DNA from 2 places in the Cellulomonas sp. C5510 genome. Region 2 is predicted to be linked to the other one. Evidence: predicted binding sites of a transcription regulator. Region 2 holds the regulator's gene; the other holds the start of a gene.
What was found. Region 2 encodes HspR, which represses chaperone genes until heat shock. Its sites were predicted from a motif close to AAGTTGAGTCNNNNNGACTCAACTT; they were not measured.

Region 1 (15,972 bases), 310 kb from region 2:
CTGACGTGGCGGACCCGTACGCCTACGCCGAGCCGTACTACGCGCCCGGCTGGGGTCCGCCGCCGGCGGCCACCGACGGGGTCTCGGTGGCGTCGCTCGTCACCGGGGTGCTGGGGGTGGGACCGGCGGCGCTGGTGCTCGGGGTGCTCGGGCTGCGGCGCACGCGCGGCGGGGCGCGCCGCGGGCGGGGGCTCGCGGTCGCGGGTACCGCGCTCGGGGCCGTCGGCACGCTCGCGTGGGCGGCGCTCCTGGCGCTCGGCGTCGGCACCGCCCTGGCCACGCGGCCGCTGCCCGCGGACGTCGCGGAGCCGGTGGACGCGCGGGCCGTGCAGCTCGTGACCGGCAGCTGCCTCGCGGAGCTCCCGGCGGACGGCCCGGTGGACCGGGTGCGCGTGGTGCCGTGCGCCGACGTGCACGCCGCGCAGGTGGTGACGACGTACGACTTCGGCCGGGACGCGTCCTGGCCCGGGCGGGACACGGCCGCCGCGCGGGTGTCGGCGGCGTGCGCGCTGACCGGCGCGGAGGAGGCCGCCGGCTACCGGATGGTCGCCTGGTCCCCGAGCGAGACGTCGTGGGCGCGCGGTGACCGCACCGGGCTGTGCGTGCTCGTGCCGCCGTCCCCGGAGACGGGCTCGGCGCTCGACGCCGCGCGCTAGCCCTCCCGGCTCGCCCGGCCGCGTCAGAGCGGCCGGACGAGCTGGGAGCCCACCAGGTCGCGGACCGCGCCGACCATGTCCGTCGCGCCGTCGTCGAGCAGCCACTGCACCTGCAGCCCGTCCATGAGGGCGACGAGCTGCCGTGCCGCCGTGGCCGGGTCGACGTCCGCCCGGAGGGCTCCGCCCTCGCGCGCCCGCTCGTAGGCCACCTGCACCGCGGCGAGCGTCCGGCGGTACCGGTCCTGGAAGTAGTCGTGCGCGGGGTGGTCCGCGGACGTCGCCTCGGCGGAGAGCACGGCGTAGAGCTCGACGATCGGGCGCCGCCCGACGTTGCGCTCCACCACCTCGACCAGGCGCCGCATGCCGTCGACAGGGTCGTCGTCCTCGGCGACCCCCCACACGCCGTCCACCTCGTCGCGGTGCTCGAGCACCGCCAGGAGGAGCGACTCCTTGGTCGGGAAGTGGTGCAGCAACCCGGGGTGGGAGATGCCGCACCGGGCGGCGATCTCACGCAGGGACGCCCCGCGGTAGCCCACCTCGCCGAACAGGGTCATCGCCCTGTCGATGATCTCCCGCCGCTTGGCACGGCCCTTGGCGTAGCCGCGTCCCACGTCGACCACCATCTGCCGCTCCCCCCGCGTCCCGCCGGGTCCCGCCGCTGGGCCCCGCCCAGGGCCAGCGTCTCACAGGCGCCGGTCACGCCCGGCGGGTGGCGGGGTCACGTGCGGGGCCCGATGTCCGCGCAGGCGGGCAGGGCCGTCCGTCCCGGTCGGCCCTCCGGGGCGGGTGGCACGCTGGTGCCCGGCGGCGCGGGGCGCGCCGCCGGGCACGGGCGAGACGGAGGCACGGACATGGCAGCACCACGGGTCGTCGTGGTCGGGGGCGGGTACGGCGGGGCGCGGGTCGCGTCCCTGCTGGACGAGGTGGCGGACGTCGTCCTGGTGGAGCCCAAGGACGCGTTCGTGCACGCCTCCGCGGCGCTGCGGGCGGCGGTGGACCCGGTGTGGGAGTCGCGGGTGTTCTTCGGCTACGACCGGCTGCTCCAGCGCGGGCACGTCGTGCAGCAGCGCGTCGAGCGCGCCACGTCCAGCGGGGTGCAGCTCGGGGACGGCACGAGCCTCGACGCCGACTACCTGGTGCTCGCCACGGGCACCTCGTACCCCTTCCCCGCGAAGTTCATCGAGTCGGAGACCGGCGTCGCGCGGGCGCGCCTCGCCCGGATGCGCGACGGCCTCGCGCGGGCCGAGCGCGTCCTCGTCGTGGGCGCCGGCGCGGTCGGGCTCGAGCTGGTGGGCGAGCTGCTGGACGCCTACCCGCACCTGGCGGTCACGGTCGTGGACCAGGCCGACGACGCGCTCACCTCCGAGGACTACCTGCCGGAGCTGCGCGCCGCCGTCCGGGACCAGCTGGACGGCCGCGTGCAGTTCCTGTTCGGGTCCCGGCTCGGGTACCTGCCGCCGGTGGACGTCGGGGTGCACGAGCCGTTCGTCGTCGACACCGAGGCCGGCGAGCGGGTCGAGGCGCAGATGTGGTTCCGGTGCTACGGCAACCTGCCCGCGAGCGACTACCTGGCGGGGGACCTGGCGGGCGTCCGCAACGGGCTCGGCGAGGTGCGGGTGGACGACACCCTCGCGCTGACCGGGTTCCCGACGGTCTTCGCGGTGGGCGACATCACCGACATGCGCGAGTCCAAGCGGGCCTCCGCGGCGCGCGACCACGCCGCGGTGGTCGCGGCGAACATCCGGGCGCTCGTCGAGGGCGGCGCGCCCGCGGCCACCTACGCCCCCGCGCCGGAGCGGATCGTGCTGCCGCTCGGGCGGGCGGGCGGCGCGTCCCAGGTCGTCGACGAGACCGGTGCGCACCGCATCCTCGGGGCGGAGGAGACGAGCCGCATCAAGGGCGCCGACCTGTACTCGTCGGCGATGGCCGAGCTGTTCGGCTGACGACGGGGCCGCCGCGCGGGGGTCAGCCCCGCGCGGCGAGCCTGCGGCGGCGCAGGCGGGTCCAGACGAAGCGCACCACGACGACCACGATCGCGGCGTACACGGCGTAGTTGATGTAGTCCGAGTAGTGGCCGACGTCCTCCCACTGCTCGCCCAGCACGTACCCCGCGAGGACGAGCGCCGAGTTCCACACGGCGCTGCCCACCGCGGTGTACGCGAGGAACCGCGCCTGCGGCATCCGCTCCAGACCGGCCGGGACGGACACCAGCGACCGGACGACCGGGACGCAGCGGCCGATCAGCACCGCCGCGCCGCCGTGCCGGACGAACCACGACTCGGCGCGGTCGAGGTCCTCGACCTCCATCAGCGGGATCCGCTCCAGCCACCGGCGCAGACGTGCACGCCCGAACCAGACCCCCAGGCCGTACAGCACCCAGGCGCCGGCGACCGCACCCACGGTCGCCCCGACCACCGCCCAGCCGACGTGCATGTCGCCCTGGCTGGCCACGTACCCCGCGACCGGCAGCACGACCTCGGACGGGATCGGCGGGAACAGGTTCTCCAGCGCGACCAGCAGCCCGACTCCGGCGGGGCCGAGCGCGTCGACCACGTCGACGACCCAGCCGGCGAGCCCGGTCAGCTCGGGCGCGGCCGCGGGCGCGCCGACGGCCAGGGCGAGGGCGGTGTCCATGGCCCCCGATGGTCGCACGCGGAGCCGTCACCGGCCCGCGGGCGGGCCGGTGTGCGGGTGCTGTGCACCGGTCGTGCACAGCACCCGCACACGCCTCAGCCGCGCGTGAGGACCAGCCCCGCCGCGTCGTCCGGGGCGCGCGTCACCCGGACCGTGTCGCCGTCGTGCACCTCACCCGCGAGCAGCAGCCGGGCCAGCTTGTCGCCGATCTCGCGCTGCACGAGGCGGCGCAGCGGTCGTGCGCCGTACGCCGGGTCGAAGCCCTCGATCGCCAGCCACTCGCGTGCCGCCGGGTCGACGTCCAGCACGAGGCGGCGGTCCCGCAGCCGCGCCGCGAGGGACGCCACCTGGAGGTCGACGATCCGCCCGATCTCCTCCAGCGACAGCGGGTCGAACAGGACGATGTCGTCGAGCCGGTTGAGGAACTCCGGCTTGAACGCGGCCCGCACGGCCTCCATCACGCCCGCCCGCCGCTGCTCCGGGTCGAGCAGCGGGTCGACGAGGTGCTGCGAGCCGAGGTTCGACGTCAGCACGAGGATGACGTTCCGGAAGTCGACCGTGCGGCCCTGGCCGTCCGTGAGGCGGCCGTCGTCGAGCACCTGGAGCAGGATGTCGAACACCTCGGGGTGCGCCTTCTCGACCTCGTCGAGCAGCAGCACCGAGTAGGGGCGCCGCCGGACGGCCTCGGTGAGCTGGCCGCCCTCCTCGTAGCCGACGTACCCCGGGGGCGCACCGATGAGGCGCGCGACGGAGTGCCGCTCGGCGTACTCGGACATGTCGATCCGGACCATGGCGCGCTCGTCGTCGAACAGGAAGTCCGCGAGCGCCTTGGCGAGCTCGGTCTTGCCGACGCCCGTCGGGCCGAGGAACAGGAACGACCCGGTGGGCCGGTCGGGGTCGGCGATGCCCGCGCGGGACCGGCGGACGGCGTCGGAGACGGCCGCCACCGCGGCACGCTGGCCGATGAGGCGCTCGCCGATGACCTCCTCCATGCGCAGGAGCTTGGCGGTCTCGCCCTCCAGCAGGCGCCCGGCGGGGATGCCGGTCCACGCGGCGACGACCTCGGCGATCTCGTCCGGGCCGACCTTGTCCGCGATCATCGGTGCCTCGACGCCACCGGTCCCCTCGGCGCGCTCCCGCTCCTCGGCGGCGGCGATCTCCTGCTCGACGGCCGGGATCTCGCCGTACTGGAGCCGGGCGGCCCCGGCGAGGTCGCCCTCGCGCAGCAGGCGGTCCGCGGTCGAGCGCAGCTCGTCCAGGCGGGCCTTGAGGTCACCGACCAGGTTGTGGCCGGCCTTCTCCTTCTCCCAGCGCGCGGTCAGCCCGGCGAGCTCCTCGCGGCGGTCCGCCAGGTCGGCGCGCAGCTTCTCGAGCCGCTCGCGGGAGGCCGGGTCGTCCGCCTCGGACAGCACGACCTCCTCCATCTCCAGGCGCGTGACGGCGCGCTGCAGCTCGTCGATCTCGACGGGGGACGAGTCGAGCTCCATGCGGAGGCGGGACGCGGCCTCGTCCACCAGGTCGATGGCCTTGTCGGGGAGCTGCCGGCCCGTGATGTAGCGGTCGGACAGCGCCGCGGCGGCGACCAGGGCGGCGTCGGAGATCGTCACCTTGTGGTGCGCCTCGTAGCGCTCCTTGAGGCCGCGCAGGATCGCGACCGTGTCCTCCACGGACGGCTCGCCGACGAACACCTGCTGGAACCGGCGCTCCAGGGCGGGGTCCTTCTCGATCCGCTCGCGGTACTCGTCGAGCGTCGTGGCGCCGACGAGGCGCAGCTCGCCGCGGGCCAGCATCGGCTTGAGCATGTTGCCCGCGTCCATCGCGCCCTCGCCCCCGGCGCCCGCGCCGACGACGGTGTGCAGCTCGTCGATGAAGGTGACGACCTCGCCCTCGGACGACGTGATCTCCTCCAGGACGGCCTTGAGCCGCTCCTCGAACTCGCCGCGGTACTTCGCCCCGGCGACCATCGCCGCGAGGTCGAGCGAGACCAGGCGCTTGCCGCGCAGCGACTCCGGCACGTCGCCGGCCACGATGCGCTGGGCGAGGCCCTCGACGACGGCCGTCTTGCCGACGCCGGGCTCGCCGATCAGCACCGGGTTGTTCTTGGTCCGGCGGGACAGCACCTGGATGACACGGCGGATCTCGGCGTCGCGGCCGATGACCGGGTCGAGCTTGCCGTCGCGGGCGCGCTGCGTCAGGTCGACGCCGTACTGCTCGAGCGCCTTGTACGTCCCCTCGGGGTTCGGGCTCGTCACGCGCGCCGACCCGCGGACCGAGGGCAGCGCGGCGGCCAGCGCGTCGCGGGAGGCCCCCTGGGCGCGCAGGGCGTCGGCCACGCCGGTCTGCCCGGCGGCCAGGCCGAGCAGCAGGTGCTCGGTGGACACGTAGTCGTCCCCGAGCGTGCGGGCCTCGGCGGAGGCGGCCTCGATCGCGGTCGCGGTGGCGCGGGAGGCGGTCGGCTGCGCGACCGAGGACCCGCTCGCGGCGGGCAGGCCGACGAGGATCGCGCGCACGGCGCGGCCGAGCGCCTGGCGGTCGGCACCGACCGCGTCGAGCAGCCCGTTCGCGACCCCGCCCTCCTGGGCGAGCAGCGCGTTCAGCAGGTGGGCCGGCTCGAGCTGGGGGTTCCCCGCGGCGGACGCCTGCTGGATGGCGTCGCCGATGGCCTCCTGCGACTTGGTGGTGAGCTTCGCGTCCAACGTTCCCCTCCGTGCGTGGCGTCCGGACGACCCGGGCAGGTCGCCGCGTGCAGATCCGTCCGGTGCAACCCGGATGAAGTTGAGCCTATTCCGCTCAACTCTGTGCGTCGAGCGGTCACCGACGCCCGGCGCAGGCCTGCACCGGACCCGGCACGGGCGCGGCGGCACCGGCGGCGCGGCGTCTCGTGACCCCTGTCATCTCATGTCATGACGCTGACAGCCGTCAGAGGACGTTGTGACGACGTTCACGCCACGGTCGTCCGCGGGTCGTCCGGCCGACGCGGTCGCCACCGGTCGCGACCAGGACGTCCACCGGTCGTCCGGAAGATCCGCGATGTCGGATCTGCCGGACCTCTGATCTGCGCATTTCGGGACATACCGGCCGATCGATGCGTGATCCACATCACATTCGAGGGCCGAATGCGGTCGCGCGAGTTGCGTTCGGCCGCCGCAGCGCCACAGGCTGGTTCCACGCCCCGAGGGGCACCCTCCGACTCACGGAACGACCCCGACGCCACGTCGCCACCCGTCCGAACGGGTGACTCCCGTCACGCCCAGCCGCCGTCCCCAGTCACAGCCGAGGCCTCCCCGCCCCCGCTGCCCCCGTCCCTCCGCCGCGTCACCGTCGCCGCTGGCTCCACACCCTCCAGCGCCGAGGTGAGCGATGTTCATCTTCATCCTGCAGATCCGGCACATGCTCGACGACCAGGCCGAGCTGTACCTCTTCACCGTGTTCTCCGCCCTGGTGTGGGCGCTCTGGCTGCTCAAGGTCGGCCTGTCCCGTCGGTACCGCCCGTGGTTCGCGGAGCACCACGAGACCACCAGCGTCGTCGTCCCCGTCGTCGACGAGCCGCTCGACCTGTTCCGGGACGTGCTGACGCGCGTGACCGAGCAGCACCCCGACGAGGTCATCGTCGTCATCAACGGCAGGCCCAACCCCGGTCTCGAGCAGGTCTGCGAGGAGTTCGCACCGCTCGTCCGGTGGGTCCACACCCCGATCCCGGGCAAGCGCAACGCCGTGAAGATCGGCACCGAGCTCTCGCGCCACGACGTCACCGTCCTGCTCGACTCGGACACGGTCTGGACGCCCGGCACGCTGTCGGAGCTGCTCAAGCCCTTCGCCGACCCCAACGTCGGAGGCGTGACGACGCGGCAGCGCATCCTCGAACCCACGCGCTCCTGGATCACCCGCTGGGCCGACTGGCTCGAGAACTCGCGCTCGCTCTACTCGATGCCCGCGCAGTCCGTCCTCGGCCAGGTCGGCTGCCTGCCCGGTCGCACCATCGCGTTCCGCCGGCACATCCTCATGGAGGTCATGCACGACTTCATGACCCAGCGGTTCATGGGCGTGTTCCTGGAGGTGTCCGACGACCGCACGCTGACCAACCTCACGCTCAAGCAGGGCTACCGGACGGTCTACCAGCACACCAGCCTCGTCTACACCGACGCCCCGCTCCAGGTGAAGAAGCTGTTCAAGCAGCAGCTCCGCTGGGCGCGCGGCAGCCAGTACAACACCCTGCGGATGCTGCCGTGGATGCTCGGGCACGCCCCGGTGCTCGCCGTGTTCTTCCTGGCGGACATCGTGCTGCCGTTCCTCCTGGTCGGCACCATCGCGGGCTGGGTCTACCGGGCCGTCAGCGGCACCGGGGTCAACCTCTACGAGGCCATGCTGGAGACCTACGGCGCGCAGGCGGGCTGGTTCTGGGTCATCGCCCTGATGGTCGTGTCGTCGGTGCTGTCCATGGCGATCCGGCAGATCCGGCACCTGCAGGAGGTCCCGAGCGACTTCTTCCGGCTCCCGGTCTTCATCATCGTCTCGACGTTCTTCCTCATGCCGGTGCGGCTGCTCGGGTTCCTGCGCATGGCGCACGCGTCCGGGTGGGGCACGCGTGCCGGTGCCTACGCCGGCGGCGACCCCGGTACCGCCGAGGACGACGGCGACCACCGCCCGTCGCTCGAGGCGGAGCTCGGCCTGATGTCGCAGCCGGCGCCCGTCGACGTGGTGGACCGGGGCGGGCTGCCCACCCAGCGCGACCACGGTTCCGGTCCGGGCGCCCCGGTGCCCGCCGTCGCCGGTCACGGCGGTCTGCTCGCCGAGGCCGACGCGACGACCCCGCTCACCGCCGTCGCCGCACCGGCACCCGCACGGCACGCCGCCCCGTCGGCGGCGCCCACGGCCGCGCCGGTCGCGGCCGGCCGGCGCGAGGCACGTGCCACCCCGCCCGCACCCGCCCGCCGGCGGCTCAACCCGCTCGCGGCGATCCCGTACGGCATCGCCGTGGTCCTGTTCGCCCTGGAGGCGCTGCTCTATGTCTGACGCACCGACCACCCCCGCCGCGTCCTCGGGCGCCGCCTGGTGGGCACCGACCATGGGCCGGATGACCGTCCGCGCCCGCCTCGCCACCGCGGCCGTCGTCGCCGGCCTGCTCGCCGTGACGCTCGTGGTGTGGAACACGCCCGCCGTGTCCTCGCTCGTGGGCGCCGACGAGTCGGACGCCGCCGAGCCCACCGCCGCCGAGCTCGCGCTCCAGCGGCGCAACGCCGAGCTCGAGGCGCAGCTCGAGACCAGCCGCTCGCAGTCCGACGCCCTGCGCGACGTGCTGTCCGACGAGCAGGCCGCCCGCAAGAAGGGCGAGCAGGACCGCGCCGCCGCCCAGGCCGAGCGGGACGCCCAGGGCGACTCCGCCGACGGCGGCTCCGGCTCGGGGGGCTCGTCGCGCTCCGGGTCGTCGGGGTCGTCGGGGTCGTCCGGCTCGTCGGGTCGCTCCGGCGGGAGCGCAGCAGCCGGCGGGGCCGCGGCCGCGCCGGCCTCCGGGCCCGCGGGCGAGCAGCCCGCCAACCCCGCGGCACCCCGGCCGGAGAACCCCGCCGCTCCGCCGGAGAAGCCCACCAAGCCGACCGCCCCGAGCCGTGCCGCGCTGCTCGACCCGGACGAGCGCTACGTCGGGATGTACACCGAGCAGGCGCCGTTCAACTGGGCGACGTTCGACGACGCCGCGCAGGACATCGGCCGTACGCAGGACATGGTCGGGTACTTCGGGGGCTGGGACGAGGACTTCCGCGCCAACGCGGTGACCCGCGCCTGGGAGCGCGGGATGCTGCCGATGCTCACGTGGGAGTCCCGGCCGATCGGGTCGAAGAACGACGTGGTCGAGGAGCCGGAGTACAGCCTGCCGACGATCATCGACGGCGGCTTCGACGCCTACCTCACGCAGTACGCCCGCGACGTCGCGGCCACCGGGTTGCCGCTGGCGATCCGCCTCGACCACGAGATGAACGGCGTCTGGTACCCGTGGTCCGAGCAGACCGGGTCCGGGGCGCCGATCAACGGCAACGGCGTCGGGGACTACGTGCGCATGTGGCAGCACGTGCACGACATCTTCGAGGCCAACGGCGCCAACGACTACGTGATCTGGGTGTGGGCGCCGAACATCGTCAACAACCTCCCCACCGCGAACCAGTCCGCGGCGTTCCTCGAGGCCCTGTACCCCGGCGACGACTACGTCGACTGGGTCGGCGTCTCCGGCTACCAGCGACCGCCCTACAAGGACGAGAACGACTCGACGTTCTCCTACACGTTCGACCGGACGCTCGACCAGCTCCGCTCGATCACCGACAAGAAGATCCTGCTCGCCGAGGTCGGCGCCTCCGAGATCGGCGGCACCAAGCCCGCGTGGGTGCGGTCGTTCTTCGAGGGGTTCGACCCCGGGCGCAACGACGACGTGATCGGCTTCGCCTGGTTCAACCTCGCCGTCACCACGTACGTGGACGGCCAGCTCGCGACGAACGACTGGCGCGTGGACTCCCGGGCCAACAGCCTCGAGGCGTTCCGGACCGGGATCGCCGACCCGGCGCGCCGGTTCGGCGGCGAACCGACCGCCGCGGCGGCGTCCGCCACGGCGTCACCCGACGCACCACCCCGGACCGCGACCGCGGAGCCGGCGGCGACGCCCTCGCCGACCGCGGAGCCGGAGCCCGGCCCCACCCCGGAGCCGACCACCCGGCCCGAGCCGACCACCGGGCCTGCGCCGACCCCCGGGCCCGAGCCGGCACCGGAGCCCACGCCCAGCAGCACGCCCGCCCCGGCGGCGACCCCGTGACCCGCCGCACCGCCCGCACCCGCCCGCAGCGCCCCACCGTGAGGAGCACCGCCATGCACGAGTCCGCCCTCTCCGCCGCCGCCCTCTCCGCCGCCACCGACGCCGACGGCCTGCCCGCCGAGCCCGCCGGCGACTCCCCGCTGCGCATCAGCGTCTTCGGCACCGGGTACCTCGGTGCCACCCACGCGGTCGCCATGGCCGAGCTCGGGTTCGAGGTGCTGGGCGCCGACACCGACCCCGGCAAGGTCGAGGCGCTGGCCGCCGGCAAGGTGCCGTTCTACGAGCCCGGGCTCGACCCGCTGCTCGAGAAGCACCTTGCGACCGGGCGCCTGCGGTTCACCACCGACCTGGCCGCCGCCGCGGCGTGGGGCGACGTGCACTTCATCTGCGTCGGCACCCCGCAGATGCGCACCAGCCACGCGGCGAACCTCGCCTACGTGGAGTCCGCCGCCACGACGATCGCCCGCAACCTCACGCGCCCGGCGCTGATCGTCGGCAAGTCGACCGTCCCGGTCGGCACCGCCGCCCGGCTGCGCACGCTCGTGTCCGAGGAGGCCCCCGCCGGTGTGCCGGTCGAGCTGGTGTGGAACCCGGAGTTCCTGCGCGAGGGCAAGGCCGTCGAGGACACGCTGCACCCGGACCGCATCGTGCTCGGCGGGCCGTCCGCCCGGGCCGAGGCCACGCTGCGGCAGGTCTACGCCGGGCCGGTCGCCGAGGGCACGCCCGTCGTCGTCACGGACCTGCCGACCGCGGAGCTCGTGAAGGTCAGCGCGAACGCGTTCCTCGCCACCAAGATCTCGTTCATCAACGCGATCTCCTCCGTGTGCGAGGCGGCGGGGGCCGACGTCACCGTGCTGGCGGACGCGCTCGGCCACGACGTGCGCATCGGCCGCCAGTTCCTCGACGCCGGGCTCGGGTTCGGCGGCGGCTGCCTGCCGAAGGACATCCGCGCCCTCATGCACCGGGCGAACGAGCTCGGGGCGTACCGGGCGTCCGCCCTGCTGCAGCAGGTCGACGAGATCAACATGGGCCAGCGCGAGCGGGTGCTGGACATGACCGTGCAGGCCTGCGGCGGCTCCGTCCTCAACCGCCGGATCGGCGTGCTGGGCGCGGCGTTCAAGCCCCACACCGACGACGTGCGGGACTCGCCCGCCCTCAACGTCGCGGCGGCGCTGCACCTGCGCGGCGCCCAGGTCACCGTGTACGACCCGGAGGCCGGGGACACCGCCCGGCGGTCGTTCCCGACGCTGTCCTACGCCACCTCGGTGGACGAGGCCGTCGAGGGCACGGACGTCGTGCTGGTGCTCACCGAGTGGGACCAGTTCGTGCAGGCCGACGCCGGGCACCTCGCCGGGCTCACCTCGACGCCGCGCGTCATCGACGCCCGCGGCAAGCTCGACCCCGCGCGGTGGCGCGGTGCCGGCTGGGAGTTCGCCGGCCTCGGGCGGACCGCCGCCTGACGGGCGGGGTCCGGCGGGGGCGCCCCGGCGGCCGCGGCGCGGGAGGGCGCGCCGGGCCGCCGGGGCGCCCGTCGCGCGTGTGGGCGCCGGCTGCTTCGATGGTCCCGTCGGGGCGACGCCGCGCCGCCCCCGAGCCTCGCGGAGGACGACATGAGCGTGCACGAGCGGCCCTGGGCGGACGGCACCCCCTGCTGGGCGCAGCTGACGGTCCCCGACCTCGAGGCGGGGCGCCGGTTCTACGGCGACCTGCTCGGCTGGACGTTCGACGTCGGCCCGGCCGGGACGGGCTTCTACAGCCAGGGCCTCGTGGGCGGACGGCCCGCGGCGGCGCTGGGCGGCGTCATGCCGGGCGGCGAGGACGAGCCGGTCGCGTGGCTGACCTTCCTCGCGGCGGCGGACGCCGCCGCCACCCAGGAGCGGGCCGTGGCGGCGGGCGCCCGGGTGCAGGTGCCGGTGGCGCCCGTCATGGACTTCGGCTCGATGGCGGTGCTGACGGACCCCGCGGGGGCGACCGTCGCGCTCTGGCAGGCCGGCCGGACCCTCGGGGCGACCGTCGTGAACGAACCCGGCGCGATGATCTGGAACGAGCACCTGTCGGCGCGCCCCGCCGAGGCCCGCGCGTTCTACCGGGCGGTGTTCGGCTACGGGGTCACCGACATGGGCGCGCCCGGCTTCGGCTACACGACCGTCGAGGTCGACGGCCGCGCCGTCGGCGGCATCGGGGGCGGCGCCGACGCCGCGTCCTGGGAGGTGTACTTCGCCGTGACGGACACGGACGCGGCGACCGAGCGGGCCGTGCGGCTCGGCGGCGCCGTCGTGTCCCCGGCCTCGGACACGCCGTACGGGCGGCTCGCCGGGGTCACGGGACCGTTCGGGGAGCGGTTCTGGCTCATGTCGACCGACGAGGAGCCCAGCGCGCCCGCCGCGTGAGGGCCGCCGACCCGCGGGACGCCACGTCCGGCGGGCGCGGCTACCCTCGACGCCGTGCCGACCGATCCGACCCCGTCCTCCGCCGGGCCGCCCGCCGCGGACCGGGCGGCCGACGCGTTCCGGCAGGCGAAGAAGGTCGCCGGGCAGCCCGTGCGCACGTTCCACCCCCGCCGGGCGACGCTCGGGGAGCGGCGCGCGGACGCGCTCGAGCGGCTCTGGCCCCGGTACGGCGTCTCCGTGCACGACCCGGTGCTCGGCCTGCCGCCCACGACGGCCGCGGGGGCCCTCGACGCCCCCGCGCTGTTCGGCCGCACCGCCCCGCTGGTCCTGGAGATCGGCTCCGGCATGGGCGACGCCACGGCCGCGATGGCGGCCGCCGACCCCGACCGCGACTACCTCGCCGTCGAGGTGCACCTGCCCGGGGTCGCGAACCTGCTCGTGCTGCTGGAGGAGCAGGGCCTCACCAACGTCCGGGTGGCGCACGGCGACGCTCTCGACCTGGTACGCCGGGTCGTCGCGCCCGGGTCGCTCGCCGCGGTGCACGTGTTCTTCCCCGACCCGTGGCCGAAGGCCCGGCACCACAAGCGCCGGATCGTCGCGCCCGAGCACGTCGCGCTGCTGCGGAGCCGGCTGGCGATCGGCGGCGTGCTGCACTGCGCGACCGACTGGGAGCCGTACGCGGAGCAGATGCTGGACGTCGTCGCCGCCGACCCGGGCCTGACCAACGAGCTCGGCGGCTACGCCCCGCGGCCGGAGCACCGCCCGGTCACGCGGTTCGAGCGGCGGGCCCTCGCGGCCGGGCGGACCCCGCGGGACGTGGTCGCGACGCGCACGTCCTGAGCGCGGCCGGCCGGCCTCAGGTGCCGGGCCGCCCCAGGTGGACGACGCGGTCCGCGGTGCGGACCGCCCCCGGGCGGTGCGCGATCACGAGCACGGTGCGGCCCCGAGCCGCCTCGGCGAGCGCGTCCTGGATCTCCGCCTCCGTGGCCACGTCCAGCTGGCTGGTCGCCTCGTCCAGCACCAGCACGGGCGCGTCGAGCAGCAGCGCGCGGGCGATCGCCACGCGCTGGCGCTGCCCACCGGACAGCCGCTCGCCCATCTCGCCGACCCGGGTGGCGTAGCCGTCGGGCATCGCGACGATCGCGTCGTGCAGCGCCGCCCGGCGGCACGCGTCCTCGAGCTGCTCATCGGTGGCGTCGGGCGCCGCGAGCCGGAGGTTGGCCGCGAGGGTGTCGTTGAACAGGTAGGTGCTCTGCCCGACGACGGCGACGTGCCGCCGCAGGTCCTCCAGCGCGACGTCCCGCACGTCGACCCCGCCGAGCAGCACCCGCCCCTCGTCCGGGTCCCACGCGCGGGTGAGCAGGTTGACCAGCGTCGACTTGCCGGAGCCCGACGACCCGACGACGGCCGTGGTGGCGCCGGCGGGCACGTGCAGGTCCACGCCGTCGAGCACCCGGCGCCGCGGCGCCTGTGGGACACCGTCGGCGTCGTCGTCCTGCGACGCGGGGTAGGCGAACGTCACGCCCTCGAACCGCACGTCGAGCGGCCCGTCCGGCAGCGGCACCGGGTGGGCGGGCGAGGTGGTGGCCGGCGGCGCGTCGGTGACCCGCCAGATGCGGCGCGCGGCGGCGAACGCCTGCTCGAGGTCCGGCGCCACGTCCTCCACGGCGAGCACGGGCGTGAAGACCGCGAGCGCCAGCACGACCGCGACGGCGTAGTCCGCCCAGGTCAGCGCGCCGGAGGACACGCGCGCCGCCCCGACGAGCGCCACCGTCGCGACCGCCGCGACCAGCAGCACCGCGTTCGCCGCGCGACGGCGGGCCGTCCAGGCCGCCAGCCCGTCGAGGCCCAGCCCGACGTCGTCCGCGAGCGCGCGCGCCTGGGCCCGCCGCCGCGTCTCCGCCCCGAACGCCAGCACCTCGCGGACGCCCTGGAGCGACTCGGTGACGAGCTGGGCGATCCGCCCCCGGGCGGCCCGCACGCGCGTCGCCGCGACGGCGCTGGGCTCGCGGCCCCACGCCGGGACGACCGCCCCGACGAGCACGAGGAACGGCAGCAGCACGAGCGCGAGCACCGGGTCGTACCGGACGGCCAGCACCACCAGGACGACCACCGGCACGACGACGGCGCTCACCGCGGGCACGAGCGTGTGCGCGAAGAACACCTCGACGCGGTCGACGTCCTTGGTCGCGCGGTTGACCAGGTCGCCGGTGCGGCGCGACAGGACGCCGGCGGGAGCCTGCGGCGCGAGCCGGTCGTAGAAGTCGACGCGCAGCATCGCGAGCGCCCGGAACGCCACGGCGTGGCCGGTCAGCTGCTCCAGGTAGCGGAGCACGCCCTTGAGCAGCGACAGCGCGACGAGCGTCCACACCGTCGGGGCGAGCGGGGCAGCGGGGTCGTCCGCCACCCGGGCGGCCCCGGCCGCCGCCACCGCGAGCAGGGCGATGCCGAGCAGCTGGCCGACCACCCGGCAGACCAGCGACGCCGCGAGCGGCGGCAGCACGGGGCGGCCGAACCGGACCAGCCGGCGGGAGATCGCGGCCCGGGACAGCGGGGCGGGCGCGGGGGCCGCGGCGGGGTCGAGCACGGTGCTCATCGGGTCGCCTCCGTGGCGTCGGCGCGGGCGGTTCCGGTCGTGCCGGTCGGGCCGGTCGTGCCGGGCGTCCCGGCCAGGCCGGACAGGTCCATCGCGCGGGCGTAGTACGAGTCGATGCCGCCGAGCCGGTCCGGCGGTCCCTGCTCGACCACCCGCCCCTCGGCGAGCACCAGCACCTCGTCCGCGCCGCGGACCGTGCTCAGCCGGTGCGCGACGACCAGCACGGTGCGCCCCTCGCCGGCGCGGTCGAGCGCCTCCACCAGGGCGGATTCCGAGGCGGCGTCCACCTGGCTGGTCGGCTCGTCGAGCAGCAGCACGGGGGCGTCCTTGAGCAGGGCGCGCGCCACCGCGAGCCGCTGCGCCTGGCCGCCGGACAGCGACAGGCCCCGCTCCCCGACCCGGGTCGCGAGCCCGTCCGGGAACCGCCGGACCTCGTCGGCCAGGTTGGCCTGCGCGAGCGCGTGCCACAGCGCCTCGTCGTCCGCGTCGGCGTCGGCGAGGCGCAGGTTGTCCGCGAGGGTTCCGGTGAACAGGTACGTCGACTGCGCGACCACGGCGGTCTGCGCGCGCACCCACGCGAGCGGCACGACCGTCGCGTCGTGCCCGCCCACCCGCACCACGCCGCTGCCGGGGCGCAGGTGCGCCTGCAGGAGGGCGGCCACCGTGCTCTTGCCCGACCCGGACGGGCCGATGAGCGCGACGCGCGCGCCCCGCGGGACGGTGAACGACACGTCGTCCAGCACCGGGGACCCGCCGGGGTACGCGAACGAGACGTGCTCGAGCGCGAGCGCCTCCGGGACCTCCGTGCCCGGGTCGGGGTCCGGCGCCGTGGCGGGCGTCGCCCAGCCGGCCGGCGCCTGCACGCCGGGGGCGTCGAGCGCCGCCGGCACCTGGTCGAGC
Region 2 (15,972 bases):
CGCGGCGTACTCGTCGGCGAGCGCCTCGCCGATCCACCGGCCCTCGAACGTCGTCCCGTTGAACCACGCGTGGGCGAGCTCGTGGAGCGTCACGTGGGCGTCGAGCATGTCCCCGACCTCGATCGTGCCGCGGTCGTGGTCGTACCAGCCCGCGTACCCGTGCGCGCTCGGCGTGGCCGCCTCGAGGATCGTCAGCTCGCCCGTCACCGTCCACGGGTGCCCGATCACCTCCTCCAGCGCCGGCAGGCCGCGCCCGGCCAGGTCGGTGGTGAACGCCAGCCACTCCTCGTCGGCTGGCCAGCCGAGCACCCGCACGCCGTCGCCGTAGTCCACGTCGGCCGGCACCAGTGCCTCGTCGTCCCGCACGACCACCTGCGCCTGCCACGCGGCGGGGTCGGCGACGGCGTCCGCGCTCCACGTCGTGCCGTCGCCGGAGGGCGTCGGCGTCATCGGACCGCCGACCACCTCGACCTCCGGTCCCCCCGGCACCACGACGCGCGCGGCGGCCAGACCCGGGTCGCCGTCGAGCACCACGGGGAACGTCGCGAACGCCGGGTTCACCTGCGCGTACGTGGCGACGCGCGGCGGCTGCGCCGGCAGGTCGTACGTGACCCGCAGCGTCCGGGTGTCCCCGTACGTCAGCACCGGCCGCAACCCGACCACGACCGCCGGCAGGTACTCGTCCGTGCCGGGCTCCAGGGTGAACGCCAGCGGGGTCCCGTCGTCCCATGTCGCGCTCACGCCGGTCCCGCCGGGCAGGAACGGCACCGCGTACTCCTCGAACGTGTAGTACCAGCCGCGCGACGGCGGGGTCTCGTGCGTCAGCGTCGCCACGTGCTCGACGTGCACGACGCTCGCCGCCAGATCCACGGAGTACGTGGCGGAGGTCGCGACGCGCAGGCCCTCCGTGCGGTCCTCCGCTGCCGGCAGGGGCCCGAGCGCCGGGAACGCCGGCGCCTCGGCGAGAGGGGGCGCGGCCACCGCGGCCCACCCGGGCCGGCCGGGCGTCGCGGGCGGTGCGCCGGCGGGGGCCGGGTCGGCGCCGCCGGGCACGAGGAGCGGCAGCAGCAGAGCGGCACCGACGACCGCGAGCAGACGGGGCGAGGGCATGCGGGCATCCTGGCAGCGCGCGGCCGGGGCCGGGGACCGGTTCGCACGGCGAGGACCAGCGACCACCCGGACGCCCCGGGGGACGGAGCGCGTGGTTCAGCCGATGATCGGCGCGCTCTCGGGGTGGCGGAACAGCCGGCGGCGCTCGCGCAGGGCGAGCGCGGTCCCGAGCGTGATCGGACCGAGACGTCCGACGAACATGAGGCCGATCAGCAGGACCTGGTGCCAGCCCGCCAGGTCCGCGGTGATCCCGGTGGACAGGCCGACGGTCGCGAACGCGGACACGACCTCGAACAGCACCTGGTCCCCGCTGAACGACGAGGTGAGCGTGATGAGCACCGCCGGGCCCACGACGGCGGCGACCCCCAGCAGAGCCACCGAGAGCGCCTGCCGCTGCGTGGTGGTGGAGATGCGGCGGTCGAACACGGTGACGTCGGGATCACCGCGCAGCTCGGACCAGATGACGAAGAGCAGGACGGCGAAGGTCGTGAGCTTGATGCCACCGGCCGTGCCGGCGCTGCCACCCCCGATGAACATCAGGACGTCGTTGCCCATCCACGTCCCCGGGTTCATGCCCGCGACGTCGACCGTGTTGAAGCCCGCCGTCCGCGGCATGACGCCGTGCACGAACGCGTTGAGCAGCTTCGTCGGCGTGCTCATCGGCCCGAGCGTGGCGGGGTTGGACCACTCGCCGAGCAGCACGAGCAGGGACCCCGCCGGCAGCAGGACGGCGGTGAGCAGCAGCGTGAGGCGGGTGTGGAGGGACCACCGCCGGGGACGGCGCGGGTTGCGGTGCAGCTCCAGGAGGACCGGGAAGCCGATCCCGCCGACCAGCACCGCGGCGGTCACGGGCAGCGTGACCCACGCGTCGGAGGCGAATCGCACCAGGCTGTCGGGGTACAGCGCGAACCCGGCGTTGTTGAACGCCGACACGGAGTGGAACACGCCGAGCCACAACGCGCGTCCCACCGGCTCGTCGTACGCCACGGTGAGCCGGGCCGCCAGGACCGCGGCGGTGCCCACCTCGACGACCGCCGTGATGACCCCGACCCCGAGGAGGACGCGGCGGACGTCACCGAGCCCGACGCTCCGGGTGGCGGCCGCGGCCGTCAGGCGGGTGCGGAGCCCGAGGCGGCGGGACAGCAGCACGCCGAGCAGCGAGGCCAGCGTCATGATCCCGAAGCCGCCGACCTGGATGAGCACCAGGATCACCACCTGGCCGAAGCCCGACCACGCCGTCGCGGTGTCGACGACCGCGAGGCCCGTCACGCACACCGCGGACGTGGCCGTGAAGAGCGCCTCCAGCAGCGACGCCGCGTGACCCGGCCTCCCCGCGGCGGGGAGCGAGAGCAGGACCGTGCCGACCGCGATCGCCGCGGCGAAGCCGAGCGCCACGAGCTGTCCGGGTCCCCGGTGCACGCTCAGCCGGGACCGCAGGCGCAGGACGGCATCGGGCACGAGAGGCTCCTCGGTCGGCGGGGGCAGGTCGGCGGGAGGGCGGTGGGCAGGGCGGCGGCGCGGCGGCGCCCGCAGGCATCCCACCGGGTCACCGGTGCCGCGGCGCGCGGGGCGCGCCGATCCTGACGGAATCCTCACGGTCGCCGGGACGGACCGCGCCGGGCACCGGGACGTCCGCGCCGGCGGCGTCGGGGGGCGCGACCAGGTCGTGCACACCGTGCTGGGGACCGGCGGGACGTGCGGCGTCGCCCTCCCCTCGCAGCTGGGCGACGGCACCACGGGGGAGCCGGAGCGCCGCTGACCCCGAGCGGCGCCGGGGCCCGGTCGCGCGTACGGTGAGAGCGTTCCAGGACTCGACGCCGCACGCACAGAGGAGTGACCGGCATGAGCACCTCAGATCCGCACGAGCGCACGGGCGCGGCCATCCCCACGTCGCCGGGTCACCGGGCGAGCCCCGGGCCGAACCCCGACGACATCAACCAGGGGCAGGAGCACGAGGGCCACGGCGACGAGGGGCCTTCCGCGCACGACGACCCCGACGCGCCGGCGGCCTCGCCGACCACCCCCGGGCCCGACCCGGACGACCTGCGCGACCGCTGACGGCCGCACCGGCGGCACGGTGCCCGAGGTCAGCCCTCCGGCACGAGCGGGCGCACGACGCGCGCCGGGTTGCCGGCCACGACCACGTCCGGCGGCACGTCCTTCGTCACGACCGACCCGGCACCGACCACCGACCGCGCGCCGATGGTGACGCCCGGGCAGACCACGACGCTGCCGCCCAGCCACACGCCGTCCTCGATCGTGATCGGGGACACCCGCTCCCATCCCTGCGGGCGCAGCTCGGGGTCGAGCACGTGCGTCGGCGTGTACAGGCGGACGCTCGGGCCGATCAGCACGTCCGCACCGATCCGGATCTCGCCGCCGCCCAGGGTCAGGAAGTCCGCGTTGACGAACGTCCGGTCCCCGAGGTGCAGCCGGTGCCCGTAGTCGAGGTAGAACGGCGGCCGGAAGTCGACCCCCTCTCCGACCGTGCCCAGCAGCTCGCGGAACAGCGTCTCGGCCGCGGGCCGGTCCTCGTCGTACAGCGCCGTGATCCGGCGGCACGTGCGCTGCGTGCTGGTCGTCATGTCCGCCAGCTCGGGCCCGGACCGGTAGCGGTACCAGTCGCCGGCCACCATCTTGTCGTACTCCGTGCGGCCGTCCGCGAGCGCCGTCGCCAGGTCGAGCTCCACCCTCAGGTCCTCCTTCGTCGTGTGGGGCGAGTGTCCCAGACCGCGCCGGCGGGCAGCCGGGACCCCGGGTCCGCCGCCGGGCCTGGCTAGTAGGTTGTCTGCCCATCTAGTCAGCCGTACGATCTAGACGTGACCGACGACCGCGAGTGGCCCGGCGAGTGGCTGCGGGGCGTGCTGCCGCAGGCGGTGCTGCGCGTGCTCGACGACGGCCCGACGTACGGGTACGCCATCGCCACCCGCCTCGCCGAGGCCGGGATCGGCGAGATCAAGGGCGGCACGCTCTACCCCCTGCTCGGCCGCCTCGAAGCCGCCGGCCACGTGACCGTCGAGTGGCGCGCCGGTGAGGGCGGCCCCGGACGCAAGTACTACGAGATCAGCCCGGAGGGGCGCCGCCACCTGCTCGACCTGGTGGCGCGCTGGACGCGCTTCGCGGCGGTCGTCGACGCCCACCTGGCCGCACCCGCCCCCGGAGGAGAGGACCCCCGTGCCTGACACCCGCCACCCGACCGACGCCCAGCAGATCGCGTCCGCCGTCGACCCGGGCTGGGTCGACGCGTTCGTCCTCGAGGCGCGGCTGCGCGACGTCCCGGGTGAGCGCATCGGCGACGCGCTCGCCGAGATCGACGCCCACTGCCGGGACAGCGGCGAACCCGCGCACGTCGCCTTCGGCGACCCCGCCGCCTACGCCCGGACGGTCGCCGAGACGTTCCCCACCCCGCGTCCCCGGTGGTGGCCGCACCTCGCGCCGCTGGCCGTCGAGCTCGCCGGCATGACCACCGTCATCACGGCGGTCGGCGAGATCGCCCGTGGCGGCGACGTCACGCTCACCTGGGGCCACCTGGCGATGCTGGCGGTCGTGGCCGCCGGGTGCGGGCTCCTCGCCCGGGGCGCGGACCGCCTGCTGGAGCTGATCGTCCGCAGGCCGCTCGTCGCCGCGGTGGCCGTCGGCGCCGGCGTCACCGCTGCGCTCGTCCCGTCGGCGCTGCTGCTGCGCATCGAGGCGCCGATCGCGCACCTGCCCGCGCCCGCGGCCCTGGGCGCCGGCCTGCTGCTGCTCGCCACCGGCGTCGGGGCGGACGTGGTCCTCGGGCGTCGCGGCCGGACCGCCGACCCCGTGGTCGGCCCGCGCGAGGAGGCGGCCCCGCAGCGCGTGAGCATGCTGCTGCCGTGGACGGTGCTGGCGTGGACCGCCATCGGCTCCGTGGTCGTCGCCGTCATCGGGGCCGGGTCCGGGGGCTGAGGTCCCTCCGCACGACGACGGCGGACGCCGGAGGTCCGGCGTCCGCCGTCGTCGCGCGCGGGTCAGGCCGGGATCAGAAGTCCCAGTCCTCGTCCTCGGTGTTCACGGCCTTGCCGATGACGTACGAGGAGCCCGACCCGGAGAAGAAGTCGTGGTTCTCGTCGGCGTTCGGCGACAGGGCGGCGAGGATCGCGGCGTTCACGTCCGTCTCGTCGCGCGGGAACAGCGCCTCGTAGCCCAGGTTCATCAGGGCCTTGTTGGCGTTGTAGCGCAGGAACTTCTTGACGTCCTCGGTGAGGCCCAGGGGGTCGTACAGGTCCTGGGTGTACTCCACCTCGTTGTCGTACAGCTCGAACAGCAGCTCGAACGTGTAGTCCTTGAGCTCCTGGCGCTCCGCCTCCGTGAGCTTCTCCAGACCCTTCTGGAACTTGTAGCCGATGTAGTAGCCGTGCACCGCCTCGTCGCGGATGATCAGGCGGATCAGGTCGGCCGTGTTGGTGAGCTTGGCCCGCGAGGACCAGTACATCGGCGCGTAGAAGCCGGAGTAGAACAGGAACGACTCGAGCATCGTCGAGGCGACCTTGCGCTTCAGCGGGTCGTCGCCCCGGTAGTAGTTGAGGACGATCTCGGCCTTGCGCTGCAGGTTCGGGTTCTCCTCCGACCAGCGGAACGCCTCGTCGATCTCCCGCGTGGAGATGAGGGTCGAGAAGATCGAGGAGTAGGAGCGGGCGTGCACCGACTCCATGAACGCGATGTTGGTGTACACCGCCTCCTCGTGCGGGGTCAGGGCGTCGGGGATCAGCGAGACCGCGCCGACCGTGCCCTGGATGGTGTCGAGCAGCGTCAGACCCGTGAACACCCGGGTGGTCATCTGCTTCTCGGTCTCCGTGAGCGTCGCCCACGACTGGATGTCGTTGGACAGCGGCACCTTCTCCGGCAGCCAGAAGTTGCCCGTGAGCCGGTCCCAGACCTCGAGGTCCTTGTCGTCCTCGAGCCGGTTCCAGTTGATCGCCTGCACGCGGTCGATCAACTTCAGCTTCTCCGCCATCACTGCTCCATCGTCGTGTCGTGGTTCGCCGCGCCGACCGCGGCTGCGGGCCGGGGCCCGCGACGTCCTGCTCCCCATCCTGCACCCCGGGACCGACGCGCCGGCCGGGCCCGCAGGCACGGCCGGCGCCGGTCGCTCAGAGCATGCAGGACACGCAGCCCTCGACCTCGGTGCCCTCGAGCGCCATCTGCCGCAGGCGGATGTAGTAGAGCGTCTTGATGCCCTTGCGCCAGGCGTAGATCTGGGCCCGGTTGATGTCGCGCGTGGTGGCGGTGTCCTTGAAGAACAGCGTCAGCGACAGGCCCTGGTCCACGTGCTGCGTGGCCTCGGCGTACGTGTCGATGATCTTCTCGTAGCCGATCTCGTACGCGTCCTGGTAGTAGTCCAGGTTCTCGTTGGTCATGAACGGCGCGGGGTAGTAGACCCGGCCGATCTTGCCCTCCTTGCGGATCTCGATCTTCGACACGATCGGGTGGATCGAGGAGGTCGAGTTGTTGATGTACGAGATGGAGCCCGTCGGCGGGACCGCCTGGAGGTTCTGGTTGTAGAGCCCGTGCTCGCGCACCGACTCCGCCAGCGCCCGCCAGTCGTCCTGCGTCGGGATGTGCACGCCGGCCGTCGCGAACAGCTCCCGTACCCGGGCGGTGCGCGGCTCCCACGTGCCCTCGACGTACTTGGCGAAGTACTCGCCGGACGCGTACGTCGAGTCCTCGAAGCCGAGGAACGCCTGGCCGCGCTCCTTCGCCAGCAGGTTCGACGCCCGGATCGCGTGGTACGCCACCGTGTAGAAGTAGATGTTCGTGAAGTCGAGGCCCTCGTCGGACCCGTAGTAGATGTGCTCGCGCGCCAGGTAGCCGTGCAGGTTCATCTGCCCGAGGCCGATGGCGTGCCCGCCGCGGTTCGCCTTCTTCACGGACGGCACCGACTCGATGTCCGTCTGGTCCGACACCGCGGTCAGCGCGCGGATCGCGGTCTCGACCGAGCGGCCGAAGTCCGGGGAGTCCATCGCCAGCGCGATGTTCATCGAGCCGAGGTTGCAGGAGATGTCCCGGCCGACCTCGGCGTAGGACAGGTCCTCGTTGAAGGTCGACGGCGTCGACACCTGCAGGATCTCCGAGCACAGGTTCGAGTGCGTGATCTTGCCCTTGATCGGGTTCGCGCGGTTCGCCGTGTCCTCGAACAGGATGTACGGGTAGCCGGACTCGAACTGCAGCTCGGCGAGCGTCTGGAAGAAGTCGCGGGCGTTGATCTTCTTCTTGCGGATCTCGCCGTTGTCGACCATCTCGCGGTACTTCTCGGAGACGTTGACGTCCGCGAACGGCACCCCGTAGACGCGCTCGACGTCGTACGGCGAGAACAGGTACATGTCCTCGTTGTTCTTCGCGAGCTCGAACGTGATGTCCGGGATGACGACGCCCAACGACAGGGTCTTGATGCGGATCTTCTCGTCCGCGTTCTCCCGCTTGGTGTCGAGGAACCGCATGATGTCGGGGTGGTGCGCGTGCAGGTACACCGCGCCGGCGCCCTGGCGCGCACCCAGCTGGTTCGCGTACGAGAACGAGTCCTCGAGCAGCTTCATCACGGGGATGACGCCGGAGCTCTGGTTCTCGATGTGCTTGATGGGCGCGCCGTGCTCGCGGATGTTCGACAGCAGCAGCGCCACGCCGCCGCCGCGCTTCGACAGCTGCAGGGCGGAGTTGATGCCGCGCGCGATCGACTCCATGTTGTCCTCGATGCGCAGCAGGAAGCAGGACACGGGCTCGCCGCGCTGCGCCTTGCCGAGGTTGAGGAACGTCGGCGTGGCCGGCTGGAACCGGCCGGAGATGATCTCGTCGACGAGCTGCAGGGCGAACGTCTCGTCACCGGCCGCCAGCGTCAGCGACACCATCGCGACGCGGTCCTCGAACCGCTCGAGGTACCGCTTGCCGTCGAACGTCTTCAGCGTGTACGAGGTGTAGTACTTGAACGCGCCGAGGAACGTCTGGAACCGGAACTTCTTCGAGTACGCGTGCTTGAAGAGCCGCTTGATGAACTCGTGGTCGTACTGGGCCAGGACCTCGGCCTCGTAGTACTTGTTCGTGACCAGGTAGTCCAGCTTCTCCTCGAGGTCGTGGAAGAAGACGGTGTTCTGGTTGACGTGCTGCAGGAAGTACTGCCGCGCCGCCTCCCGGTCCTTGTCGAACTGGATCTCGCCGTTCGGCCCGTACAGGTTCAGCATCGCGTTGAGCGAGTGGTAGTCCATCTCGGGCGTGATGGTGACGACCTGCGTGCCGTCGGTCAGGCCGGCATCCGTGACTGTCGCTGCCAAAATCGTCCCCATCCCTCTCGGACGCGCGTGACGTCCTCGGTCGTTCCCATGAGCTCGAAGGCGTACAGGTACGGGACCTGGCACTTCGCGGCGATGATGTCCCCGGCGATGCAGTAGGCAGCGCCGAAGTTGGTGTTCCCCGCCGCGATGACGCCGCGGATGAGGGAACGGTTCGATGCGTCGTTGAGGAACTTCACGACCTGCCGCGGGACCGCGCCGCCCTCGTTGCCGCCCCCGTACGTCGGGACCACCAGCACGTAGGGGTCGGTGACGCGGAGGAACGGCTCCGTCGGGCGGAGCGGGATGCGCGCGGCGTCGATGTCCAGCTTGTCGACGAATCGGCGGGTGTTCTCCGAGACGCTGGAGAAGTAGACCAGTGAGCTCATGGCTCGTCGATCCCCCTCGCCCCGGTCGGATCGTGGATCGTGCAGGGTCGCGGCCGGGCCGCCCGGGTCAGCGGGCGGCGGGCGGCGACGTCAGGCGACGGAGACCGCGGCGCGGTCGGCGATCGCCTTGATCTGGTCGGGGCGGTAGCCCGACCAGTGGTGGCCGTCCGCCACGACGACGGGCGCCTGCAGGTGGCCGAGCGACATGACGTAGTCACGGGCGTCGGCGTCCTCGGTGATGTCGACGACCTCGTACTCCAGCCCGGCCTTGTCCAGGGCGCGGTACGTCGCGTTGCACTGGACGCACGACGGCTTGCTGTAGACGGTGATGGTCATCGTGTCTCCCCGGTGTGAAGGCCTCGCTGGTACGTGCGCCCCCGCGCCCGCCCCGCACTGCTGGTGCTCGTCCTGGGCCGCGTCGGCGGGTCTCCCGGGTGGCCGGGGCCCGCGTCGAGCGGCGAGTTAGAACACTACACCTAGTGGTGCGCCCGGCAAGGGACCACAAGTGCTGGTGTTACACGCGTGTCGTTCTCCACAGGCTGTGCACGGAGCCGTGGTGTCCGGCTTCATCCACAGGTTACGACCGACCACTGACACACAGCCCGCCGGGCGGCGACCCGCGGGACCTGCTGCGTCGTCCACAGGGACCCCTTCGTCGTCCCCAGTCCACCCACACCGGGGTCCACCTGTGGACGACGCGCCGCGGACCTGCCGCGGACGTGATCCGCGTCCGGCGTGTCGCGCCCGCCGGCGTGTCGCGGGTCCCCGCCGACCCCCGCGCGACGCCCTCCACCCCCACCCCCGCACCCGTTCGGATCCCCCCGACCCGACACACCCGGCGTGTCCGCGCGAACGGATCCGATCACCATCACAGCCACCGGGGCGCCGGGTGCCGCGGTGCCCGAGTGCGGCGGCGCCGGAGCGCCGGAGCGCCAGAGGGCCAGAGGGCCGGGGTGCCGGGGTGCCGGGCGGCCGGGGCGCCGGGTGCCGCGGTGCCCGAGTGCCGCGGTGCCGGTGCCCACGTGCCCCGGGCCGCTCGTGCGCCGCGCGCGCGTCAGACCCGAGGCGCCTCAGGGTCGGCCGGCGTCTCCGGGGCGCCCGGGGCGTGGTCGGGGCCGTCCGCGGGGTACCGGTGGTCCGTCCGGGCCGCCGCGCGCGGTGCCACGGGTCCCTCGCCGCCGACGGGCACCCGCCGTCCCACGACGGCTGTGCCGGGCAGGCCGTCGCCGCCGCGCCGGTGCGGCAGGCCGGGCATCGCCCGCGACGCCGACAGCCCGAGCAGCACACCGAGGGCGATCCCGAGCATGGTGGCCGCCGTCGACACGAGGGTGGACAGCGCGCCGCTCCCGCCGTCGAGCAGGGTCGCGACGCCGACCAGGCCGAGGGCACCGGGCACGAGCATCCAGAACGCCGGCAGGAACGACACGAGTGGCGACGGGCCGGACGGGAACCGCGCGACGGCGAGCGCCACGGGCGTCATGACGAGCGCGCCCACGAACGCCGACAGCACCCCGCCGAGCAGTGTCCCGCCGACCACCTGCGCCCCGTAGGCCACCGCGAGCACCAGGACGACCCAGCCGGTGGTCCGCGGCCGACCGCACCGGAACACGACGGTCCCGACGCCGAACAGCACGACGCCCGCCCACGGTGCGAGCGGCCCGAGCGGCTGGGACGACGCCGTGAGGTCCAGCTCGGGGACTCCGACGAGGGCTCCGGCACTGACGATCCCGCCGGCCAGGAGGGCGAGCTGCATGGTCCCGGCGGCGAGCCGCCCGCCGCCGGACAGCATCTGGCCGGCCGCGAGCTCGATCACCCCGGTGGTCAGGAGACCGCCGGGCAGGAACAGCGCGAGCGGCGCGACGACGGACGGCAGCACGCCGAGCCCGGGCACGACGCGGGCGAGCAGGAGCACGGCGAGCGCCACCCCGAACGCCGCGGCGATCGTGAGCGCCACCTGGGGACCGCTGGACAGCGGCGGGACGGCGAGCTGCACCGCCCCGACGGCCACGCCCAGCCCGCCCGCCACGAGCAGGTCCACCCAGGACCCGCCCAGCAGCGCGGCGAGGCCGACGGACAGCAGCAGGTAGCCGGCGAGCCGGGCCACGGGCCCGAACGGCCGCGGCGCGACGCGCAGGTCCGCGATCCGGTCGACCAGCGCCCCCGGGGCCGCGGGTGCGGCGGCGTCCGCGGGCGCGGCGGCGTCGCGCAGCACGTCGGCCAGGTCGTCCACCTGGTACAGGTCGAGCGGACGGCGACCCGTCGACACCGCGGCGGTGGCGACCGTCGACCCCTGCGGCACCGACACCAGCAGCGCCGTGGGGAGCACGACCGTCTCCGCGCCGGGGACGCCGTGCGCCGCGGCGATGTCGTCGAGCGTCTCGGCGACCGAGGACACCGTGTGCCCGGCGTCGATCATCGCCTCGCCGGCGGTGACCATCAGGCGCAGGACATCCTCCGGGCCCGGGGCTCCGCCCGTGGGAGCCACCGACGGCGGCGAGGACGACGCGGAGCCCGCCGCCGGGCCGCGGTGTGCGGCAGCTGCGGCCGCCGCAGCCCGCCGGCGCGCCGAGAGCACCACGACCGCGACGGCCCCCGCCAGGACGACCGCCAGCGCGCCGAGCAGCTGCCCCCACGGCGTGGCGGCCGTCGTGACCGCGGGCGGCGTGGCGGGGCGCCGTCCGGGCGCGGGCTGCTCGTCGTCCGTCCCGGATCCTTCGGGGACGACGGACGTCGGCGAGGGCGAGGGCCCCGGCGACCCCGGCGTGCTCGGGCTTGGCTGCGGTGCGGGTGCCTGGGTCGGCGTCGGCGTCGCCTCCGGCTCCCCGGACGGGCTGGGGTCGGGCGTCGGCGCGGGCGCGGAGGTCGGCGCGGGGGTCGACGTGGGCTCGGGCGTCGGGACGGGCTCGGGTGCCGCGGCGTCGCCGCCCGACCCGCCGCCCGCGGCGGTACCGTCCGCCGTGCCGCCGGCGGCTCCGCTCCCGACCGCCGCACCGCCTCCTCCGTCGACGGTCGCCGCCGCTGCGGGCCCGGGCCCGAGCACCGTCAGGACCGCCACGAGCAGCGCGGCGCCCGCCGCCGGGGTCCTGCCTCGCATGGTGCCCGCCTCGTCCGTCCAGCCCGTCGCCTGCCACCGTAGGCGACCTCGCCCGGACCGCGCCGGGTGACGTCGCGCGTCAGCGCCCGGACGGCCGCCAGAGCACGATCGCCCCGCGCGCCCCGGCGGCTCGCGGGTCCTCGGCGGAGGCGGCGGACCGGCGCTGGCTGCGTCCGAGCGGTCCCATCGCCACAACGTCGCCGGAGGGGTGTGCGGTGAACACGCGCCGTCCGGGCTCGGCGAAGGCCCGCAGGTACTCGACCTGCCGGCGCAGCCGCTCGACCTCGGACTCGAGCTCGAGGATGCGCTTGATGCCGGCGAGGTTGACACCCTCCTCCTGGGAGAGCCGCTGCACCTCGCGCAGCGTGGCGATGTCCCGCAGGGAGTACCGCCGCCCCCGGCCGCGCGTGCGACCGGGCTGCACGAGGCCGAGCCGGTCGTACTGCCGGAGGGTCTGCGGGTGCATGCCGGCGAGCTCGGCGGCGACCGAGATCACGTAGACCTGCGCGTCCTCCGAGACCATCCCCACCACCTCCTGCCGTCGGGCGCCGGACACCGGGGACCGTCAGGCCCCGGGCGCCCGGCGGTGCCTCACTCCTGGGCGCGCGCCAGCAGCTCGGCGCGCGGGTCCTCGCCGGACGTCGCGATGCCGAACGCCTGCACGGCCTCCTTCGCGGCGGCGTTGAGCCGCTGCGGGACGACCACCTGCACGGTGACCAGCAGGTCTCCCGTGCCGGACGTCGTGGTGACGCCGCGACCCTTGACGCGCAGCGTGCGACCCGACGGCGTGCCGGCCGGGATCTTCAGCCGCACCGTGCCGCCGTCGAGCGTCGGCACGGGCACCTCGGCGCCGAGCGCGGCCTCGTCGAACGCGACCGGCAGCGTGACGCGCAGGTTGTTGCCGTCCAGCGCGAACACCGGGTGCGGCGTGACCCGCACGGTGACCTCGAGGTCGCCGGGGGGCGCCCCGTGCTCACCGGGCCGGCCCTTGCCGCGCAGCCGGATCTTCTGCCCGTCCCGGACGCCGGCGGGGATCCGCGCCTTGACGGTGCGGCCCTCGACGCCGAGCGCGACGGTCGAGCCCTCGACGGCCTGCCGGAACGGCAGGGTGGTCACCGCGGACAGGTCGGCGCCGCGCCGCGCGGCGCGGGTCTGGCCGAAGCCTCCGCCGCCGCCGAACAGCCCGCCGAGCAGGTCCTCGAACCCGCCGGCACCGCCCGCACCGCCCGCGGCACCACCGCCGCCCTGCGGGAACCGCACGCGTGAGCCACCGCCGGTGAACACACCGCCGAACAGGTCCTCGAACCCGCCCGCCTGCGCGCTGCCGGGGTCGCCCGCACCCGCGCGGAACCGCGCGCCGCCGGCCATGGCCCTCAGCTGGTCGTACTGCTGCCGCTGCTCGGGGTCGGACAGCACGGCGTACGCCTCGCCGACCTCCTTGAACTTCGCCTCCGCGACCGCGTCCCCGGGGTTGTGGTCCGGGTGCATGGTGCGGGCGAGCTTGCGGTACGCCTTCTTGATCGCGGCCGCGTCGGCGTCCTTGGGGACGCCCAGCACGGCGTAGAAGTCCTTCTCCAGCCAGTCCTGCCCGCTCACGACGCCTCCCTCCGCTCTGCTCCACCGGTCCTGGCCCGCGTCAGGGCCCGGGCCGGGCGGGACCCGGCCGCGCGGTCACGCGGCCGGGCCCTCATCCTGCTCGTCACGCCTCCGGGTCGACGACCGCCACCCGGGCGGCGCGGATGATGCGCTCGCCCATGCGGTAGCCCGGCTGCAGCACCTGCTGCACGGTCGGCTCGGAGACGTCTGCCGAGTGCCCGTGCATGAGCGCCTCGTGCACCGTGGGGTCGAACGGCTCCCCGGCCGCGCCGTACCGCTCGATGCCGAACCGCCCGAGGGTGCCCTCGAGCTTCTCCGCGATCGACGCGAACGGCCCGACCAGGTCGCCGTGCTGGCGCGCCAGCTCGATGTCGTCGAGCACGCTGATGAGCGCCTCGGCGACGGACGCCACGCCCTGGTCGCGGGCCGTGAGGGCCTCGGACTTCGACCGCTTGACGTACGCCGAGTACTGCTGCTCGAGGTTGTAGTAGTCGGCGTTCCGGCGCTGGAGCTCGTCCAGCCGCTCGGCCGCCAGCTTCTGCGCCTCCACCAGCCCCTCCAGCATCACGGTCTCCTCGGCTGCGGTCGCGGCGTCCTCCGCCTCGGCCAGCACCGCCTCCTCGGGCGTCGGCTCGCGCAGCTCGCCCGTCTCCGGGTCGATGCGGCGCTTGTCGGTCACGCGCGGGGCGTCCTCCGGGTCACGCCCCTGCGGGGTGGGCTCGTCCGTCACTTCTTCTCGCTCTCGTCGTCGACGATCTCGGCGTCCACCACGTCGTCGTCCTGCGCCGACGCGCCGGAGCCCGCCGCGCCGTCCGCCGGGGCGTCGCCCGCGGGCGCCTGCTGGTTCGCCGAGTACAGCGCCTCGCCGATCTTCTGGCTGGCGGTCACCAGGGCCGCCTGCTTCGCGGTGACCTCGGCCAGGTCGTCGCCCTCGAGCGCCTTCTTCAGGTCGCCGACGGCGGACGTCACCTCGGTCTTCACGTCGTCGGACAGCTTGTCGTCGTTGTCGGCGAGCAGCTTCTCCGTGGAGTAGACGAGCTGCTCCGCGGAGTTGCGGGTCTCGGCCTCCTCGCGGCGCTTCTTGTCCTCGGCGGCGTGCGCCTCGGCCTCCTTGACCATGCGGTCGATCTCGTCCTTCGGCAGGCCGGAGCCGCCGGAGATCGTCATCGACTGCTCCTTGCCGGTGCCGCGGTCCTTGGCGGACACGTGCACGATGCCGTTCGCGTCGATGTCGAAGGTGACCTCGATCTGCGGGACGCCGCGCGGCGCCGGCGCGATGCCGGTCAGCTCGAACGTGCCGAGCGGCTTGTTGTCCCGCGCGAACTCGCGCTCGCCCTGGAACACCTGGATCAGCACGGACGGCTGGTTGTCCTCGGCGGTCGAGAAGATCTCGCTGCGCTTGGTCGGGATGGCCGTGTTGCGCTCGATGAGCTTGGTCATCACGCCGCCCTTGGTCTCGATGCCGAGGGACAGCGGGGTCACGTCGATCAGGAGGACGTCCTTGCGGTCGCCCTTGATGACACCGGCCTGCAGCGCGGCACCGACGGCCACGACCTCGTCCGGGTTGACGCCCTTGTTGGGCTCCTTGCCGCCGGTCAGCTCGCGCACGACGTCGGCCACAGCCGGCATGCGGGTGGAGCCGCCGACGAGCACCACGTGGTCGATGTCCGAGACCTTGATGCCCGCGTCGCGGATGACCGCGTGGAACGGCGCCTTGGTCCGCTCGAGCAGGTCGGCCGTCATCTGCTGGAACTGCGCCCGGGTGAGCTTCTCGTCCAGGTGGATGGGGCCGTTCTCGCTCATCGAGAGGTACTGCAGGCTGATGTTGGTGCTGGTCGCGGACGACAGCTCCTTCTTGGCCTGCTCGGAGGCCTCGCGCAGGCGCTGGACGGCGATCTTGTCCTTGGACAGGTCGACACCGGTCGAGTTCTTGACCTGGCCGACCAGCCAGTCGACGATCCGGTTGTCCCAGTCGTCGCCGCCGAGGCGGTTGTCGCCGGAGGTCGCGCGGACCTCGATGGTCGAGAAGTCGTCGTCCTTGCCCACCTCGAGCAGGGAGACGTCGAACGTGCCGCCGCCGAGGTCGAAGACGAGGATCAGCTCGTCCTCCTTGCCCTTCTCCAGGCCGTAGGCCAGGGCCGCCGCGGTGGGCTCGTTGACGATGCGCAGGACGTTGAGGCCGGCGATCTGGCCCGCGTCCTTCGTCGCCTGGCGCTCGGCGTCGTTGAAGTAGGCCGGGACGGTGATGACCGCGTCGGTGACCGGCTCGCCCAGGTACTCCTCGGCGTCGCGCTTCAGCTTGCCGAGCACGCGGGCGGAGATCTCCTGCGCGGTGTACGTCTTGTCGTCGATCTCGGTCGTCCAGTCCGTGCCCATGTGGCGCTTGACGGACGCGATGGTGCGGTCGACGTTCGTGACGGCCTGCCGCTTGGCGACCTCACCGACGAGGACCTCGCCGGTCTTGGAGAACGCGACGACCGACGGGGTCGTGCGGGCGCCC

Region 1: clpB (ATP-dependent chaperone ClpB) is a predicted target of HspR. The motif match lies at 6,063-6,087, and genes of this name have one in related genera.

What each region holds. Positions count from the first base shown of each region.
Region 1 is NZ_CP081862.1:3,520,668-3,536,639, forward strand. Features, by position in the region: gene K5O09_RS16220 (DUF4190 domain-containing protein) at 1-4, shown strand, start outside; gene K5O09_RS16225 (DUF4190 domain-containing protein) at 6-656, shown strand; gene K5O09_RS16230 (TetR/AcrR family transcriptional regulator) at 680-1,279, opposite strand; gene K5O09_RS16235 (FAD-dependent oxidoreductase) at 1,508-2,599, shown strand; gene K5O09_RS16240 (DedA family protein) at 2,622-3,290, opposite strand; gene clpB (ATP-dependent chaperone ClpB) at 3,386-5,986, opposite strand; gene K5O09_RS16250 (glycosyltransferase family 2 protein) at 6,651-8,303, shown strand; gene K5O09_RS16255 (glycoside hydrolase family 26 protein) at 8,296-10,086, shown strand; gene K5O09_RS16260 (UDP-glucose/GDP-mannose dehydrogenase family protein) at 10,281-11,546, shown strand; gene K5O09_RS16265 (VOC family protein) at 11,697-12,476, shown strand; gene trmB (tRNA (guanosine(46)-N7)-methyltransferase TrmB) at 12,531-13,316, shown strand; gene cydC (thiol reductant ABC exporter subunit CydC) at 13,333-15,072, opposite strand; gene K5O09_RS16280 (ABC transporter ATP-binding protein/permease) at 15,069-15,972, opposite strand, start outside.
Region 2 is NZ_CP081862.1:3,827,252-3,843,223, forward strand. Features, by position in the region: gene K5O09_RS17495 (hypothetical protein) at 1-1,110, opposite strand, end outside; gene K5O09_RS17500 (TrkH family potassium uptake protein) at 1,207-2,568, opposite strand; gene K5O09_RS17505 (hypothetical protein) at 2,663-2,869, shown strand; gene K5O09_RS17510 (hypothetical protein) at 2,953-3,168, shown strand; gene K5O09_RS17515 (sugar O-acetyltransferase) at 3,198-3,800, opposite strand; gene K5O09_RS17520 (PadR family transcriptional regulator) at 3,930-4,292, shown strand; gene K5O09_RS17525 (hypothetical protein) at 4,285-5,040, shown strand; gene nrdF (class 1b ribonucleoside-diphosphate reductase subunit beta) at 5,114-6,088, opposite strand; gene nrdE (class 1b ribonucleoside-diphosphate reductase subunit alpha) at 6,225-8,396, opposite strand; gene nrdI (class Ib ribonucleoside-diphosphate reductase assembly flavoprotein NrdI) at 8,366-8,782, opposite strand; gene nrdH (glutaredoxin-like protein NrdH) at 8,873-9,118, opposite strand; gene K5O09_RS17550 (threonine/serine exporter ThrE family protein) at 9,837-11,876, opposite strand; gene K5O09_RS17555 (heat shock protein transcriptional repressor HspR) at 11,956-12,399, opposite strand; gene K5O09_RS17560 (DnaJ C-terminal domain-containing protein) at 12,468-13,472, opposite strand; gene K5O09_RS17565 (nucleotide exchange factor GrpE) at 13,576-14,202, opposite strand; gene dnaK (molecular chaperone DnaK) at 14,199-15,972, opposite strand, start outside.